Regions from separate parts of the Pseudoalteromonas sp. 120-MNA-CIBAN-0494 genome, predicted to be linked through region 2. Evidence: predicted binding sites of a transcription regulator. Region 2 holds the regulator's gene; the other holds the start of a gene.
The links. The regulator MetJ, encoded in region 2, represses methionine synthesis genes. The targets are predictions, from matches to a motif close to TAGACGTCTAGACGTCTA.

Region 1 (9,167 bases), on a different contig from region 2:
TAAAAGTAAGCACAAAGAAAGAGGCCAGCCATAGCTTTATCAAAATTAGCATAAAGGGTAAAAGCAATTGCATCGCTGGTAATATGCTCGTTTATAGCAATAGGAAGGTTGTTAAAACCAGGCACCCAATGAAGCGCTAATGCCAATGAGGAAACTATAAACACAGTGCTTAAAATAGCGCGTATTATTGTTTGCTTTGTATATAGCACAAAGTGATATAAAACAACGTAAAGCCCAGTACTGAGCAGTCCATATAAATTTATATAACCCTCAAAATACGCACATATAACACTTAAAGCCATTAAGTAGTGCCAAAGTGGTTGCCGTATTATTGATACTTTACAGTACGGAAAAACACATATAATCGATAATGCTAATAAATAAAAAGTCATTATTTTTTTATTACTCTGTTTTATTTAGTAACTAATCTAACAGATTCGACCTCTCATTTTATTTTTTCTGTTAGTATAGCCAGGTTATAAGCCGTTTAAGTAGTGAACACCCTATGTTAAGTCCTTTTTATCAGCAACATGCTGATTATGTTTCGATCTCTCGTGAGCAAGGCTGTCGTTTCGCCAAGTGTATTGCTGATGATTACAACCCACTTCACGATAAAGATGCGAAGAAATTTTGTGCTCCAGGAGACTTACTTTTTTCATTAGTATTAGATCGTTACGGTATTAGTGAACGCATGGAGTTTACTTTTGCGGGTATGGTTGACGAAAATACCAAACTTAGCTTCCCTGCAGAGGCCGATGAATTTGATGTAACAAACGGCGATAAAGTAATTTTAAAGGTAAAACGCGAAGGTAAAACCAGCAAATGCCCAGCACTTACTAATAGCTTAATTAAAAATTATGTTGAGTTTTCAGGCGCGGCGTTTCCGCACGTGATTATTCCGCTCATGGGTAAGCAAGAGGTAATGATTAACCCTGCACGCCCGATGATTATTTACGAATCGATGATTATAAATCTTGATACTGTTGAAATTAGTGCACCGACACTTGAATTTGCAGAGCCTAGTTTTGAATACGCAGGTAAACGCGGCAAAATTACTTTGCGCTTTAATTTGCTAGAAAACGGTAAAAAAGTGGGTTTTGGTGAAAAGCACATGGTGGTATCGGGTATTCGCGAGTACTGCCAAGCTACGGTTGATGATTTGATTGCTTTTTACAACGAGCGCAAAGCAAATTTAAAACCAGCTTAAAAACGAGATGAATTTTAAAAGGTGCTATTTAGCGCCTTTTTTATTGGCACAAATAAAAGCAGATAAATACGATTAAATAGTTTTCTCAAGCACTCTAATTTACGGCATGAGTGAATATGAGTACAATAGCGCTCTTTGTCATTTTAAAGCTAAGCCTATGTCTGCCACTACGTTCTCATCACTTAATCTCGACCCGTTGTTATTAACTGCGATTGAGCAAAATAATTACACTCAACCTACCGCAATTCAGATTAAAACCATCCCGCCTATTTTAGCGGGCAGTGATGTAATGGGCAGTGCACAAACTGGCACAGGTAAAACCGCAGCGTTTGTACTACCACTGCTACACAAACTTTTAAACACCCCTAAAAAAGATGAGCCAGGTGTTGCTCGCGTGGTAATTTTAACGCCAACTCGCGAACTTGCTCAGCAAGTATTTGCCAGCTTTGAAAAATATGCCCAAGGCACCAATATTAAAGGGGCATTAGCGTATGGCGGCGCAAGCATAGGCCCACAAATAAAAGCCCTAAAAGATGCGCAAGTAATAGTAGCCACCCCGGGGCGCTTACTCGATCATATTGTTAAAGGCAGTGTGGTGCTTTCAAGTGTTGACTCACTGGTGTTTGATGAAGCCGATCGTATGCTTGATATGGGATTTATTGACGAAATTAAACGTATATTGCGCCATATTCCAGGCGATCGCCAAACTTTGTTATTTTCGGCGACTTTTGATGACAGCGTATTTGCGCTTAGTAAAAAACTACTTAAAAACCCAGAATTAGTTGAAGTTGATAAACGCAACTCAGCAGCAGTTGAGGTTGAGCAAGTAATTTACTCAGTAGACGAGGATCGCAAGCGCGAGCTGGTATCGCACATGATCGGCATGAAAAATTGGCGCCAAGTGCTTATTTTTACTCGCACCAAACAAATGGCCGACCAACTGGCTAAAGAAATGTGTAAAGACGGTTTAAAAACCGAGTCAATCCATGGTGATAAATCACAAGGCGCACGCGACCGTGCACTACAAAACTTTAAAGAAGGCATTACCCGTGTATTAGTTGCTACCGATGTAGCCGCACGTGGTTTGGATATTCCGACACTTAGGTTTGTAATTAACTTTGAACTGCCATACATAGCCGAAGACTACGTACATCGCATTGGCCGTACAGGTCGCGCTGGTGAGCAAGGGCTTGCAATGTCGCTAGTAAGTATTGACGAGCAATGGTTACTTGAAGAAATAGAAGTACTGTTAGATACCCGCTTAACGCCACAGTGGCTAGCAGGCTACGAGCCAGATCCAAACAAAAAGCCAAAAGATAACCGCAAAAACACCAATAAATCACGAAAAGACCGCGATAAAAAACGCATTACAGGACAAAGAGAGCCAAGTAGAAGACGTAAATAACAGTTTTTTAGTTTTGGCTTTCAATTGTCAGTGAAATAATACGACCCCGAAAAATAGCCGCGGGGTTGTATTAGGCTAAATTTAGCATTTAAAAGGAATTAATTTATGAACAAAGTTACTAAAATATGGTTGCTGTATTCAGGCATAGGTTTAGTTTTATCGCTGGCAATAATAAGTTTATTAGATGTTTTTACCAGCTTTAGGTTTATATCTAACGAAGGAGTTATTTTTGGTGTTATGTGCGCTGCTATGGGAGCTGCGTTAAAAAGCTATTCAGGGCAAAAGGTTAGTAACAAAAGCGGCCAGCAACAAAAGTAAACATAGTTAACATTGATAATAAAGCGCAAAATGCATTTAGCACATAACTGCTAATTCCCCCTTACCTTTAACTAAATACGTTACTTCTCAAATTTAAAATAAAAAAAGGCAAGCTATAAGGCTTGCCAAAGAGTGTAACTAATTAATCTGGTTTTGTATTAAATGCTTAGCCCTTAAGCTATTAACTTTTCAGCTAGATTTAATTCCATGGTGGCTTTTAATAAGCGGTATAAGTTAATTGATGCGTCAATTTCTTCTTTACGGTTAGTTAAGCTTTCTATATTTAAGCCCAGCGGCACGTTTAAATGCGCACAGCTTTTAAGTATTAAATCGAGATTTTCGCGGCAAATACGTACCGACTCACTCAGCGTATTGTTCGCATCAAGCATGCGCCATTTAGTGGCCTCTGGCACTGAGATCCCCAACCATTGCATAAACTCTAAGGTTTTTTCGCCGCCGCACGGAGTAAAAGTTAAAATAAGGCGCTTAGGCTCAAGCCCTTGTGCTTTACAACTACGTGCATAGCTAGTTATTAACTCTATTGTTGCTTGTGCGTCGTAAACCGCTTGCGAAATAAAGAACTTACAGCCTTGAGCGGTTTTTTCTATTAGGCGCTCGTGTTCATTACGTTTATTAGAATGACGCTCTGCAATAGTAACGCCGCCTAAAAAGAAGTCATCAGATTGCTCTGCCAGCGTTTTATACGCATCTGGTAGGCTTAGTTTTATATCGCCTATCGATGATGGGCTACCTACTAAAACAATATTTTTTAAATCGTAGTCGTTTTTAGTTTCACTTAGCCAATCTTTAAACTCGTTCGCACTGCGTTGCGCCACACTTTTATAGGTAATTACATCAAGGTGCGATAAGCCACGTAATAGGTTGCTGTATTCACGTGGATCGACAGTTTGCCTAAATGGAAACGGACGCGCTTGATTAGTACGGCTGCTTTCGTCTTGAATGTCGTAAATTATTACGCCGTCGTATTCAATTTCGTGTAGGCGACCCAATAGCTTTTCTGCAATGGTTTTTAGTTGCGCTTTATCGGTACCAATTTTTGGCGGCGTAGTACCAATAAGGTATACGCCTTGATTGCTATCTTCTATTTTCTCTTGAAGTGATAAAGCCATAATCCTCATTCCAGCTTAGTTTGTTACGATGGAATTAATATAGCAGCCATTTAGATGGCTAGATAGCTTTATTTAATGAAAGTTTTTCAATCGTAGTGAGGTTTATTCATACAAGCTCGTTACCAATTAGTAAATTTGATACAGTTGTTTACATAATAACAACGCTTTAGGCTCTTATTATTGGCGGCTTTGCGGCATAATCAGATGGTACTTTTTATTAAACTAGCTCAACGTTTAGCGATTAAAATTGATTGCTATAAAAGGAAAAACAATGAAATTTAAATTTTTAGCAACCAGTTTAGCGGTATCGCTGGCACTGTCGGGTTGCGCTATTGAACAAAATCAAACGAGCCAAGCAGTAACACAACAACAAACAAACACTACGGGCGAGGGCGTTTTTTCACAAGACTACTTACTAGAAGAGCTTGAAAATGGCTTGCGCGTTATGGTGGTTAAAACCGATTACCCTGATGTAGTCTCGTTGCAAATTCCTGTATCGGTAGGATCACGTAATGAAACGCAAGCGGGTAAAACGGGCTTTGCGCATTTTTTTGAACACATGATGTTTAAAGGCTCTGAAAAATTTCCTGAGGCTGTGTATTCAAGTATTTTAAAAAATTCTGGCGTTGATAACCGCGCTTACACCACCAACGATTACACTAACTATCATTTAAACTTTTCAAAGCAGCATCTTGATAAAGTACTTGAACTTGAAGCTGATATTTTTCAAAACTTAACCTATACCGAAGAGCAATTTAGAACCGAAGCGCAAACGGTAAAAGGCGAGTACTTAAAAAATAATGCCAGCCCAGTGCGTAAATTACTTAGCGCAGTACGCGAAGAGGCCTTTGAGCAACACACTTATAAACACACCACTATGGGCTTTTTTAAAGACATAGAAGCCATGCCTGATCAAATGGCTTATGGTAAAGAATTTTTTGCCAAATTTTATAAGCCCGAATATGTATCACTTGTAATTGTGGGTGATGTAGACCCAAAAGCCACTATGGCTATGGTTAAAAAGCACTGGGGTGCGTGGAAAAAGGGTGACTATGTTGCCGACATTAAAGCAGAGCCAACACAGCAAGCGCCAAAGTATAGTCATCAACAAAACCCAGGCTTACCAGGGCATTGGTTATTAGTATCGTATAAAGGCACTGCGTGGGAGCCGGCTAAAAAAGACAGAGCTGCGCTTGATTTACTCTCGCAGCTTTATTTTTCAAACAACTCAGATTTATACCAAGAGCTAGTGGTAGATAAACAAATTGCCAGCCAAATGTTTAGCTATAACCCAGAAACCAAAGATCCGGGTTTACTGCATGTATTTGTAAAAGTAGAAAAAGCAGACGATTTAGCCAAAGTACGCGATGCAATCAATCGTACCTACGCCCAAGCGCGTACTGAGTTAGTAGATAGCCAAAAACTCAGCGACTTAAAATCTAACCTTAAATACAGCTTTATAAATGGTTTAGATTCGTCGCAAGCAATTGCTGCAACCCTTGCAAGCTATATGCATTTTGAGCGTGACCCTAGGGTAATAAATCAGCTATATAAAACCTCAGATGAAATAACAGCTGAAGATATTAAAGCAATTGCTAACAAGTATTTTGTTGATAATGCACGCACTACCGTGACTATGTCGGCACTTGATAAAGCGCCAAACTTTGAGCAAGAGGTTGATTTAAACGCACTGGTTGCAAAACTGGAGCAAGCACCTCAGGCTGCTGCATTTAAAGTGCTAGATAAAACTAACAGCTCGCCATTAATTGACGTTAACTTTTTATTCAATACCGGGGCTGCTGCCGATCCGCAAGGTAAAAAAGGCCTTGGCGCATTAACTGCAGCTATGCTGGCGCAAGGTGGCTCACAATCAACAAGCTATAAAGATATTAAACAAGCACTTTATCCGCTGGCAGGTAGCTTTGGTTATCAAATAGATAAAGAAATGCTGTCGTTTCAAGGGCGTATTCATAAAGATAACGCTGCTAAGTGGTATGCATTAGTGAGCGATCAGTTACTTAATCCCGGTTTTAGAGAAGATGACTTTAAGCGCCTTAAAAAAGAGCTAATTGACGGTATTAAATCGGGCTTAAAAGCATCTAACGATGAAGAACTAGGTAAAGAAGTACTCTACAGCGCGCTTTACAAAGGCCATCCTTATGAAAGCTACAACTATGGTGATATTTCAGATTTAGAAGCACTTACGCTTGATGATGTTAAAACGTTTTATAACACAGAGCTTACGCAATCTAAGCTAACACTTGGCTTAATTGGTGCAGTACCGGAAAAACTAAAAGCCACTATGTTAGCTGATTTAGCAGGCCTGCCTAAAGGCGAGCAAAGCCGTTTAAGTATTCCTGATGCGCCTGAGCTTAAAGGCCATCATGCTACTATTGTTGAAAAGAGTGCGCAGTCGACAGCGGTATCGTTTGGTTTTCCAATTGATACAATAAGAAGTAGTGAGGACTGGACTGCACTGTGGTTAGTGCGTTCTTACTTTGGTGAGCACCGTAGTTCTAACAGCTTTTTATATGAGCGTGTTCGTGAAACCCGTGGCATGAACTATGGCGATTACGCGTACATTGAATACTTTCCGCGTGGTATGTTTCAAACTAAGCCTGATGCAAACCTAGGGCGCTCTGAGCAAATATTTCAAGTGTGGTTACGCCCACTTCGCTCTAATAACGATGCGCATTTTGCGACTCGTACCGCCTTGTTTGAGCTTGATAAGCTAATTAAAAATGGCATGAGTGAAGACGACTTTGAAGCCACACGTAACTTTTTAATTAACTTTGTGCCGCAAATGGTGGCAAGCCAAAATCGCCAACTAGGTTATGCACTTGATAGCGAGTTTTACAACACCGACAGCTTTGTAAGTTACGTAACTAACAAACTTAAAACGCTAACAGTAAAGGATGTAAACCGCGTTATTAAAGATAATCTACAAACCGATAATATCCATTATGTATTTATTACCGGTGACGGCGCTGATATGCAAAAGCGTTTAGCGCCTGAGCAAACATCGCCAATGGTTTATAATACCGATAAACCAGCAGAGCTTGTTGCAGAAGATAAAGTGATTGCCGATTACAAATTAGCTATTCCGGCAAAAAATATTGCAGTAATAGCAGTAGATAAAGTATTTAAGTAAGTAATTAGTGCAACAATTAAAATTAACTTAGTAAAATACCCCGATATATTCGGGGTATTTTTTTAGTTAGTTAAAAACTGCTTTTTTGAGTTATTAATTACAGTAAATAAAGTGACATTAAATAGGTATGGAGGAGAGATGTTAGACGACAAAGTATTTTTACGATCGATATTAAATACCATACCTGATCACATTGTGGTTATTGATAAGGTTGGTGAAATTATTTATGAAAATAAAAGTTGGCAATCTTTTGGCGTACAAAATAGCAGTAATTATATAGCTATGTCACAACAGTATAATTATTTACATGAATGCAAAAAGGCGGCTGAACAAGGCGATGAGTTTGGTGTCAGTGCTTTGAAGGGAATTACTGCTGTAATAAGCCATAAACAGGCTGATTTTTATTTAGAATATCCATGTCACAGCGATGATGAACAACGTTGGTTTATGATGAGGGTGATGCCATTTAGTCATAATAACAGTGAATACTATGTTATTAACCATAACAATATAACCGAGCGAAAACAGGCCGAAAATAAAGCTAAACAGTTGGCAAGACTTGATGGGTTGACGAAAATTGCTAACCGCAGGTATTTTGATAGCGTATTAAATAGTGAGTGGAGGCGCTGCGAGCGTTTAGGTCTGCCTTTATCAATTACGATGATAGATGTAGATAATTTTAAACTGTTAAACGATACCTATGGTCATCAACAAGGTGATGTTTGCTTACAACAAATTGCTAACTTGTTAAAGCAATATAGTAAAAGGCCGAGCGACTTATGTGCACGTTTTGGAGGCGAAGAGTTTGTATTAATTTACGGCAATACAAACTCTTTACAAGCAACGGCCAACATAGATCGGATTGTTACGCAATTAAAGGCACTAAATATCGAAAATAAGCACTCATTACCAAGTAAAATAGTTACTGTAAGTGTGGGAATAGCGACCATAATACCAAGTAATAACAGCTGCGCTGAAGATTTACTTAATGAAGCAGATAAACTGCTTTATAAAGCAAAAATAGCCGGTAAAAATAGCGTGCAAGTGACAGATTTAAGCTAATGTGGGCTTTGCTGTACTACCTTATGCTCATTACGGTTATATCTAATAACCAGATAAAATAAAGAAGGAATTAACACCTTATCGGCTAAATCCGTTAAACTTAGCAAAAGGCTCTTTTTGATCAACAAAGGCAGTAATATGCGACATGAAATTTGGCAACAGCTTCGCAGCGAAGCAAATGAAGTAGTAAAACGCGAACCTCTTTTAGCGAGCCATGTTTATTCGTGTATTTTGAACCATGAATGTTTAGGGGCGGCGCTGAGTTTTATTGTTGCTAATAAATTGGCAGATGCGGTGGTGTCGGCATTTACTATTCGTGAGCTATTTGATCAGTCGTTTGTAAGGTGTGAGCGTATGCTAACGCACGTTGCTCACGATATTAAAGCGGTAAAAGATCGTGACCCTGCAGCCGAAACTTACCTTACGGTAATATTAAATTTAAAAGGTTTCCATGCTATTCAGGCGCATCGTTTAGCTAATTGTTTGTGGACGCAAAACCGTAAAGAGTTGGCGCGTTTTATTCAAAGCCGTAGCTCAGAAGTATTTGGCGTTGATATTCATCCTGCTTGTAAAGTGGGTAAAGGAATAATGTTTGACCATGCAACCGGTATTGTTATTGGTGAAACGGCGGTAATTGAAGATAACGTATCAATACTGCAGTCGGTTACTTTAGGTGGCACGGGCAATGAACAAGGCGATCGTCATCCTAAAATTAGAGCCGGGGTACTTATTGGTGCTGGGGCTAAAATATTAGGCAATATTGAAGTGGGTGCGGGCGCGCGTATTGGCGCAGGCTCTGTTGTGCTAAGTAATGTACCGCCACACACTACAGCGGTAGGTGTACCGGCAAAAATTATTGGTCGCCCAGATTGCGAATGCCCTGCAAAAAGTATG
Region 2 (9,167 bases):
TATTGGTGCAATACGCGGCGATCTTGCGCTTGAATGTGTAATTGAAAACGATACATACCTGCTACTTTTTCAAGAGGAGCAGGTATTGGACCAAGCAATTGTATACCAGTTACCCCGCTTACTGGAACCAAATCTGTCAAAAAATCGACGACTTGTTTTATATTGTGTCCTTGGGCGCGAACAATGGCCATATTTGTGATTGGTGGTAGGTCTGCATCTTCACGTTCACGCAGTGCAAAGCGAGCAAAATCCTGATAACCATTATTAACCAAATCTTGTAATAGTGGGTGCTCAGGAAAGTGTGTTTGCAATAACACTTGGCCTGCCTCACCTGAGCGCCCAGCACGCCCGGCCACTTGCGTAACAAGTTGGGCTAAATGCTCAGTTGCTCTAAAATCACAGGAGTATAAGCCGCTGTCTACGTCTAAAATAACCACTAAACTTACATCGGCAAAGTGATGCCCTTTAGCCAACATTTGCGTGCCCACTAAAATGCGCGCGCCGCCTAGGTTTATTTCATCCAGTGCTTTTTCAAGGCTGCCTTTACGACGAGTAGAGTCGCGGTCGATACGTGTAACAGGGGTTTGTGGAAATTCACTCGATAAAAACTCTTCTATTTGCTCAGTGCCTTTACCATTAGGAAAAATTTGCGTGCTACCGCAGTCGGGGCATTGGTGTGGAACATGATATTGATCGCCACAGTGATGGCAAATCATTTGCCCAATAGCTTTATGAAAAGTGGCACTGGTGCTGCAACGCTTGCATTCGCTTAACCAGCCACATTCATGGCAAATTAACGTGGGCGAAAATCCACGACGATTTAAAAACACCATCACTTGTTTGCCACGTTTTAAATGTTGGCGCATGGTAGCAAGGCTGGCATGGGCAATGCCTGCTTGGTCGGGCTGACCTTTCATATCGAGTAATTTAAATTGGTTATCGGTAGCGGTTTGCGCGCGCTCAGTAAGGCTCAGTAGTTGGTATTTATTATTAATTGCTTTGTGCAGGGTTTCGAGTGCCGGTGTTGCACTGCCTAATATAAGCGGAATTTTATGCTGATATGCACGATACGCAGCTAAATCACGGGCATGGTAGCGCAGCGTGTCTTGCTGTTTAAAAGACGAGTCATGTTCTTCATCAACCACTATCATGCCGAGCTTTAAAAATGGCAGAAAAATACTCGAACGTGTGCCTATTACTATGGCGCAGCTGGCTTTTTCGCAAAAACGCCAGGTTTGTAAGCGTTCATTATCGGTTAAAGCTGAATGCCAAAGCATAATGGGGGTGTCGGGAAAGCGGCGGCGAAAGCGGTTAACGGTTTGCGGGGTTAAGCCTATTTCGGGCACTAATACTAGTGCTTGTTCGCCGCGCTTTAGTACTTCTTCTAAACATTGTAAGTACACTTCTGTTTTGCCGCTACCGGTTACACCTTCTAATAAAAAGCTGCTAAAACCGCTGCTTTGATTAATTGTGGTGCAGGCAACCGCTTGCTCTTTGTTAAGTGTTGGTTTGCTACCCACTGTTGGGGCTACACTTTGCCAGTGGTTATCATGCTCAATTGACTGCGTTATGAGTGCTTTATCTATTAAGCTATCAATGGTTTTTTTACTAAAGCCCAAAGCTTTTAACTCGGTTAATGACGACTTGCCTGATTGCGATAGCTGCTTTAGTAAATTAAGTTGAGTCTTAGCTTTTAATGACGGCAGCAGCGCGCCTTTTTCCGTTAGGGCTACCATATTAATGCTGGTTTTATCAGGCGATTCGCCTTGGCGTAGTGCGCTTGGCAATGCAATATGAATGGTTTCACCCAGCGGGTAGCAATAATAACGGGCAGTAAAGCGCAGTAACTCTATGTGCTCTTCAGATAAAATTGGCGTATCGTCGATAATTTCAAAAATTGCCTTTATTTTGTTTTCAGGCACTTCGGTTGTTGTTTTAAGCGCTAAAACCACGGCTACTTTACGTTGATTACCAAAGGGTACTAACACCCGCATTCCGGGTTTTAATGGCGCAGAAGCTTCACCAAGCTGGCTATCTACTTTATAATCAAAGGTGCGCGGTAGTGGAACTTTTATAGCAACTTCAACAAAATACATAGTAACTCAACTGTTAAAAAAATAATGGGGGAGGGCGTGCTAATACTTGGCCCTAATGTACTAAAAATACAGCTAAAAACCTACTACCAAATAACCTTGTTTACTCAAAATGGTTATTTTTTTAGCAAAAATACTAATTAATGCTTGTGTGCTTGATGGTTGTTGGATAAAATCCGCCACCAATAAATTTGTTTTAACGACGTATGGTGCCAGACTCCGGGTTTGGAGAGCGATGCGGCCTTAACTAGAGGTTTCTATGAAAGAAGGTATTCACCCTAAGTACGAAGTAATTTCTGCAACTTGTTCATGTGGAAACGAATTCGAAACTAGCTCTACTCTGTGTAAAAATATTCACCTAGACGTTTGTTCTGCGTGTCACCCGTTTTACACTGGTAAGCAAAAGATTTTAGACACTGGCGGACGTGTTGATCGTTTCAACAAGCGTTTCGGTGCACTTGGTAGCAAAAAGTAATTATTGCTATTTAGTTAAAAAAAGCATCTTAGGATGCTTTTTTTATGCCTAAAAATACTCTAACTTCCCCCTAACCTCGCTAGTTTTAAGTTTATTGCTTTTGCATAACTATTTCCTGTTCTTATTCTCGGTATGCATAAACCTTTGCAGACAAATGACCTAATATTCTCTATATTTTTAATAGCTTAATTTTAAACTCGGTTTCTAAAAGTGGCCAACATGAAGCTATGTGTTGTTAAAGCAGAATAAATAATCGCTTTTAGCTGATTTTATTCACATTTTAAAAACGCTGTTTTGTGAATAATACTTTTAACTAAAATAAGCTTGAAAAGTGCCTTTTAGCACAATTTATATTTATGAAAAGTAGCGATGTTTTTATCGAAGTTGCTGAAAATTCGCTTAAAATTAACAGATCTAGCATATAACAGGATAGACCTGATATTGCTTGGAATTTAAAAATAATAAGGGTATCGTACTTTAAGGCATGTTAAGTGTCGCTTTACTCCCTCTCACTTTAACTTAAATTGCAGGATATAATCGCGTTATGTCGGACTTTCGTGAACAAGCACTACATTATCACTCTCACCCCGTTCCAGGTAAAATCAGCATTGAGCTAACCAAGCCTGCAGAAACGGCTCATGATCTCGCTTTAGCTTATAGCCCCGGTGTAGCTGAGCCGGTGCGTGAAATTGCTGCTGACCCTGTAAATGCCTATAAGTACACAGGTAAAGGTAATTTGGTTGCAGTGATCACCAATGGTACTGCTATTTTAGGTTTAGGAAATTTAGGGCCTTTAGCGTCAAAACCGGTAATGGAAGGCAAGGCGTTGTTGTTTAAGCGTTTTGCAGGCATTGACTCAATTGATATTGAAGTAAAACACCGCACTACCGAAGACTTTATAAATACTGTGGCTAATATTGCTGATACTTTTGGCGGTATTAACCTTGAAGATATTAAAGCACCAGAGTGTTTTGAAATTGAAAAGGCGCTTATTGAACGCTGTAGTATTCCTGTTTTTCATGATGATCAGCACGGCACGGCTATTGTAACGGCTGCAGGCATGATAAATGCACTGGAAGTGCAAGGCAAAGATATTGAAGATGCAGTTATTGTATGTTTAGGTGCCGGCGCTGCAGCGATTGCTTGTATGGAGTTATTAATTAAGTGTGGTGCACTGCGTGAACATATTTATATGCTTGATCGTAAAGGTGTTATTCACACTCGCCGTGATGATTTAAACGAGTACAAACAGTTATTTGCTAACAATACCGATAAGCGTACATTACAAGATGTAATTGAAGATGCTGACGTATTTGTTGGTGTATCGGGCCCTAACTTATTATCGGCCGATGATTTAAAATTAATGGCGGCAAAGCCAGTCGTATTTGCTTGTTCGAACCCAGACCCTGAGATTGATCCGGCACTGGCACACGGCGCACGAAGCGATTTAATTATGGCAACAGGGCGCTCAGATTACCCTAACCAAGTTAATAACGTGTTGTGTTTTCCGTTTATTTTCCGTGGTGCACTTGATGTGCGTGCTAGTGAAATTAACGATGAAATGAAAATTGCAGCAGTTGAAGCTATTCGTAGTATTGCCAAAGAGCCGGTTCCACCAGAAGTACTAAAAGCTGCCGGTGTAGATAAGCTAGCGTTTGGTGCAGAGTATATTATTCCTAAGCCTATGGATCCGCGTTTATTGCCGCGTATTGCTAAAGCAGTTGCATTAGCAGCCATTGCTTCAGGCGTAGCGCAAATAGAGCTGCCAGCAAACTATATGGAATAAGCAGCATTATGTTGCTCGGTATTAAGTTACTTCAGTGTAATTTATAGCCATAAAAAAACCTCAGCATGGCTGAGGTTTTTTTGTTTAAAAGCCGCTGTTTAGTCTTCGTTTAAAACAGGAACTTCTAAGCCCATTTCTTGCATTATTTTTTTCACTTCTTCAGGCACTTTTTCGGCGTTATCTTTACGTAAATCATCATCGTTAGGTAACGGTTGCCCAGTAAACGCATGCAAAAATGCTTCACATAATAGCTCGCTATTAGTTGCATGGCGTAAGTTATTAATTTGCCTACGGGTGCGTTCATCGGTTAGTACTTTTAATACATTTAGCGGGATCGAAACGGTGATCTTTTTAACTTGCTCTGATTTTTTCCCGTGTTCTGCGTATGGGTGAATATACTCGCCATTCCATTTTGCCATAAGATGTATCGTTGCCTCAGATTATTAATTGCTCACCCTACTAAAAAATAGCGCGAATATGCGTGAAATTCTATCGATTTAAACAAATTAGTCAAATACTTGTTGCACAGATGGCTAGGTGTTTAAATGTTTTGACTTCTTAAGTTGAATGAATTACTGTTTTAGACGTCTAAACATCTAAATAAAGCAGGTAATAAATATGAGTGAAAAAAATAAAGCGACAATTGCAGTTCGCAGTGGTGTCGATGCTGATAAGCACCATGGCGCGGTTGTGCCTCCGCTGTATTTATCAACCACTTATTCGTTTGCCGACTTTGATACAAAACGTCAATATGACTATGGCCGCAGTGGTAATCCAAATCGTGATACTTTAGCCCAAGCACTCAGCGAACTCGAAGGTGGTGCTCGCGGCATTATTACTGCAACAGGAATGGCTGCCGTACATTTAGCCACTCAGCTGCTTAATAGTGACGATACGTTAGTGATCCCCCATGATTGTTATGGCGGCAGCTATCGCTTATTTACCTCATTACAAAAGCGCGGCCTATTAAAACTCGAAGTGTTAGATTTAACTAAACCAGAAAGTTTGCAGCAAATTTTAGTAATCAAACCTAAGTTAATTTGGATAGAAACCCCTAGTAACCCTATTTTACGTTTAACTGATATTAAAGCAGTAACCGATATTGCGAAACAATGCGGTGCTTTGGTAGCCGCAGATAACACTTTTTTATCGCCTGCATTACAAAACCCGATTAAATTTGGCGTTGATATTGTGGTGCACTCAACCACTAAGTACATAAATGGCCACTCAGACGTGGTTGGCGGTGCGGTTATTGCTGCAACTGACGAACTAGGTGAAGAACTGGCTTGGTGGGCAAATAATATTGGTATAACGGGGGCACCGTTTGATAGTTACTTAACTTTGCGTGGCTTGCGTACTTTAAATGTACGCTTACGGCAGCATCAAGAAAATGCCTTAGCTATTGCTAAGTACCTTGAAAGCTCAAAATTTGTTAGCCAAGTATATTACCCGGGGCTAGAGTCGCATCCACAACATGAATTGGCTAAAGCACAGCAACTTGGTTTTGGTGGCATGGTTAGTTTTGACATTAAAGGTGATGTAAATGACGCAGCTGCATTTTTAACAAACCTTAAAACATTTAGCTTAGCTGAATCTTTAGGTGGCGTAGAGAGCTTAATATGCCACCCAGCAACAATGACGCATGCAGGAATGGAAGCCGAGGCTCGTTTAGCCGCTGGCGTTGGCGATACGCTTATTCGTGTGTCGGTAGGTATTGAAGATGTAGCAGATTTATTAGCAGACTTTGATCGGGTATTTAATTTAGTGCAACCAGGTCAGCACAATAACGCAGGTAAAGCAGGTGCTAGCGCAAGTAGTAATGTTAAATTGAGCGCTGCTCACCCGGCGTTGTGGTAATTAATATGACTAATAATATTCATAAGTTTGGTGGTTCGAGTTTAAGCTCAGCCGAGCGCTATAAAAGCGTTGCAAAAATAATTATAGGGCAAGCTCAGCCCGGTGATTGTGTAGTGGTATCGGCTGCAGGAAAAACCACAGATACATTAGTAAAACTGTGGCAAAGTTATCAGCAGCACGATACTCAAGCGCTCGCTGATATTGTATTGCAATTAAACAATCATCAAAGTGATTTAATAACGCAGCTACTGCAGGGCGATTTAAAGCGCAGCGCTTTAACCACTCTAAATAAAGAGCTAAGTTTAGTTGCTAAATTAGCGAGTACTGAGCAGTTGCAAGAAGCGGCGCTACTCGCCCATGGTGAGTTGTGGTCAGCTCGTTTGCTCGCTGCGTATTTACAGCAACTTAATGTTGCTGCATGCATGCAAGACGCAAGAGGCTTGTTTACGCTAAGTGATGGACAATTATTGCATAGCCAAAATACACAGCAGTGTAGTGAGCTTATTAGCCAGCACAAAATTAACGTGGTAACAGGGTTTATTGCGGCTAATACCCAAGGCGATACGGTCACTCTTGGTCGCAATGGTAGTGATTACAGTGCAACCTTATTGGCAAGTTATTGCAATGCTAAACAAGTATATATTTGGACCGATACACAAGGGATATTTAGTACCGACCCACGTAAAGTTAACAAGGCCATTAAATACGCTAAGGTATGTAGAGCGCAAGCTAACTTATTGGCAAGATTAGGTAACCCCGTTTTACACGCTAAAACATTATCGCCACTTAAAAATACCGATATAAAGCTTGCGGTGCGCAGTAGTTTTGACGTGCAAGCAAGCTCAACAAATGTAGTGAAAGAGGGCTGTGTAAAACAAAAACGCTTTATTACTACATTAGAAAATATAGATTTACTTAGTGTTGAAGGGCTAGTTGAGGGTGAGGTAACTCAGGTTAGCCAGCTTATTCAACATAGTTTGCATCATTTTAGTAGCGCGGGTGAAACTTACCTAATAGTACCGGCAGTAGCGACCCATCAAGTAGTTAGTTACTTTGCAGGAAGAGCCAATATTAGCGAGTCTAACCTACATGGTTGCGCGCTAGTTGCTCCTGAGCAAGATATAAACTCATTGAGTACTCAGGCACGCGAGTTGCTCAATTTGCATAATATTGAACCTCGCTTTGTGCATCAAGATAGTGGTTATGTATTGCTACTGACGGATCAGCTTATTGATAGTGATGTGCTTAATGTGCTGCACGATAAACTGATCACTAAAGGCCAAGAAATTGCCTTAATAGTGGCAGGGCTTGGTAATGTAGGGGATGTATTTGTTAGCCAACTATCGGCGCAGCTAGCACGCTTATCAACCGACTTTAATATTAAGTTAGTGGGATTAGCACGTTCGCAAAAACTGCTATTTAATCCCAGCGGCATAAATGTACAGCACTGGAAGAACCAATGGCAGTTAGAGGCTGTTGACTATAGCAGCCAAGATTTATTAACCGCTATTGGCCAGCTTGATTACGAGCATAAAGTGGTTATAGATATAACCGCCAGCGAGCAATTTAGTCAGTTATACCCAGATTTTGTTGCGCTTGATTGTCATTTAATTAGTGCTAATAAGTATGCTGGTACCGCGCCAACTCCTTGGTATAAAGCGTTGCAGCACAATATTGCGCAGCGCAATTTATATTGGCGCTATAACGCTAGTGTGGGTGCCGGTTTACCAATTAATTTTGCCCTTGCAGATTTACAAAACAGTGGCGATAAAATAACACGTATAGAAGGTGTTTATTCGGGTACGTTATCGTGGTTATGTAGTATGTATAATGGCGCAACTGCATTTTCTGAGTTATTACTTGAAGCGCAACAAATGGGTTTTACTGAACCCGATCCGCGCGAAGATTTATCGGGGCGAGATATGCAGCGTAAGCTACTTATTTTAGCGCGAGAGTTAGGGGTTGAATTAGACCTTAACGACATTGCCTTAGCGCCGTTAATGCCCGATGAGCTAGCACTAGGTAGCTGGGATGACTTTTTAGCTAATAAACATAAGCTCGACACTTTTATTGAAGAGCATGCACGCAATGCAAAATTACAAAACGCGGTACTTCGTTATACAGGTTTACTGAGTATTGGGCACGATAGCGTAACGGCCAAAGTAGGGTTAGCGTATGTTACGCCCAATGACGCATTAGCAAACTTAACCCCGGGTGATAATATTTTTGTTATTAACAGCCAGTGGTACAGCAATAATGCCTTGATTATACAAGGCCCAGGTGCTGGTAAGGAAGTGACTGCAGCAGGCGTTCATTCTGACTTATATTGGCTGATAAAAAACTTAAAGTAATAATTAAATAAAACAAAAAACGGCAACCTAAGAAGGTTGCCGTTCTTTTAGCGTAATTAACCATTTAGCTAATGAGAGATGTGCTTATGGTTAAAATAGCTCTTCTTCTGTTTTGGTGTTTTCTTCAAAAATATCGCTTGGCTGCGAAAGCACATAACTAGTTGGTGTAGTGCCTTTTTCAAAGTATTCAAAGCGGCTAGTGTAATCATTTTTGTGGCTTAATAAGCCAGTCGCTAAATCAATACGAATAGAAACTAATCCTTCAGGTGGTTCAATTGGCGCTTCTGGTTGCCCATCAAGAGCTGCCCTCATAAATTCATTCCATGCCGGTTGAGCTGTTTTAGCGCCCGATTCAGCCCCTGTTATTTGACCACTATCAAGGTTGTTGTTATAAGCAGAACGACCTAGAGTATTGCCAGGGTTGTCAAAGCCAACCCATACTGAGGTGAGTACATTGCGGTTAAAACCACTAAACCAAGTGTCAACAGAATCGTTTGTGGTACCTGTTTTACCCGATAAATCACGACGCCCTAAACGCTGTGCTCGCCATGCAGTCCCCGTCCAGCCTGTTTTATTGCTCCAGCTTCCGCCGCCCCAAATTGCGC

Region 1: AAEY55_RS06915 (methylenetetrahydrofolate reductase) is a predicted target of MetJ. The motif match lies at 4,104-4,121, and genes of this name have one in related genera.

What each region holds. Positions count from the first base shown of each region.
Region 1 is NZ_JBEOOE010000007.1:41,924-51,090, reverse strand. Features, by position in the region: gene AAEY55_RS06935 (CPBP family intramembrane glutamic endopeptidase) at 1-302, opposite strand, end outside; gene AAEY55_RS06930 (DUF3581 domain-containing protein) at 506-1,207, shown strand; gene AAEY55_RS06925 (DEAD/DEAH box helicase) at 1,365-2,612, shown strand; gene AAEY55_RS06920 (hypothetical protein) at 2,718-2,930, shown strand; gene AAEY55_RS06915 (methylenetetrahydrofolate reductase) at 3,104-4,060, opposite strand; gene AAEY55_RS06910 (insulinase family protein) at 4,332-7,211, shown strand; gene AAEY55_RS06905 (sensor domain-containing diguanylate cyclase) at 7,350-8,273, shown strand; gene cysE (serine O-acetyltransferase) at 8,412-9,167, shown strand, end outside.
Region 2 is NZ_JBEOOE010000002.1:302,101-311,267, reverse strand. Features, by position in the region: gene priA (primosomal protein N') at 1-2,096, opposite strand, end outside; gene rpmE (50S ribosomal protein L31) at 2,353-2,568, shown strand; gene AAEY55_RS03110 (malic enzyme-like NAD(P)-binding protein) at 3,113-4,354, shown strand; gene metJ (met regulon transcriptional regulator MetJ) at 4,453-4,773, opposite strand; gene metB (cystathionine gamma-synthase) at 4,973-6,211, shown strand; gene metL (bifunctional aspartate kinase/homoserine dehydrogenase II) at 6,217-8,562, shown strand; gene AAEY55_RS03090 (PBP1A family penicillin-binding protein) at 8,653-9,167, opposite strand, start outside.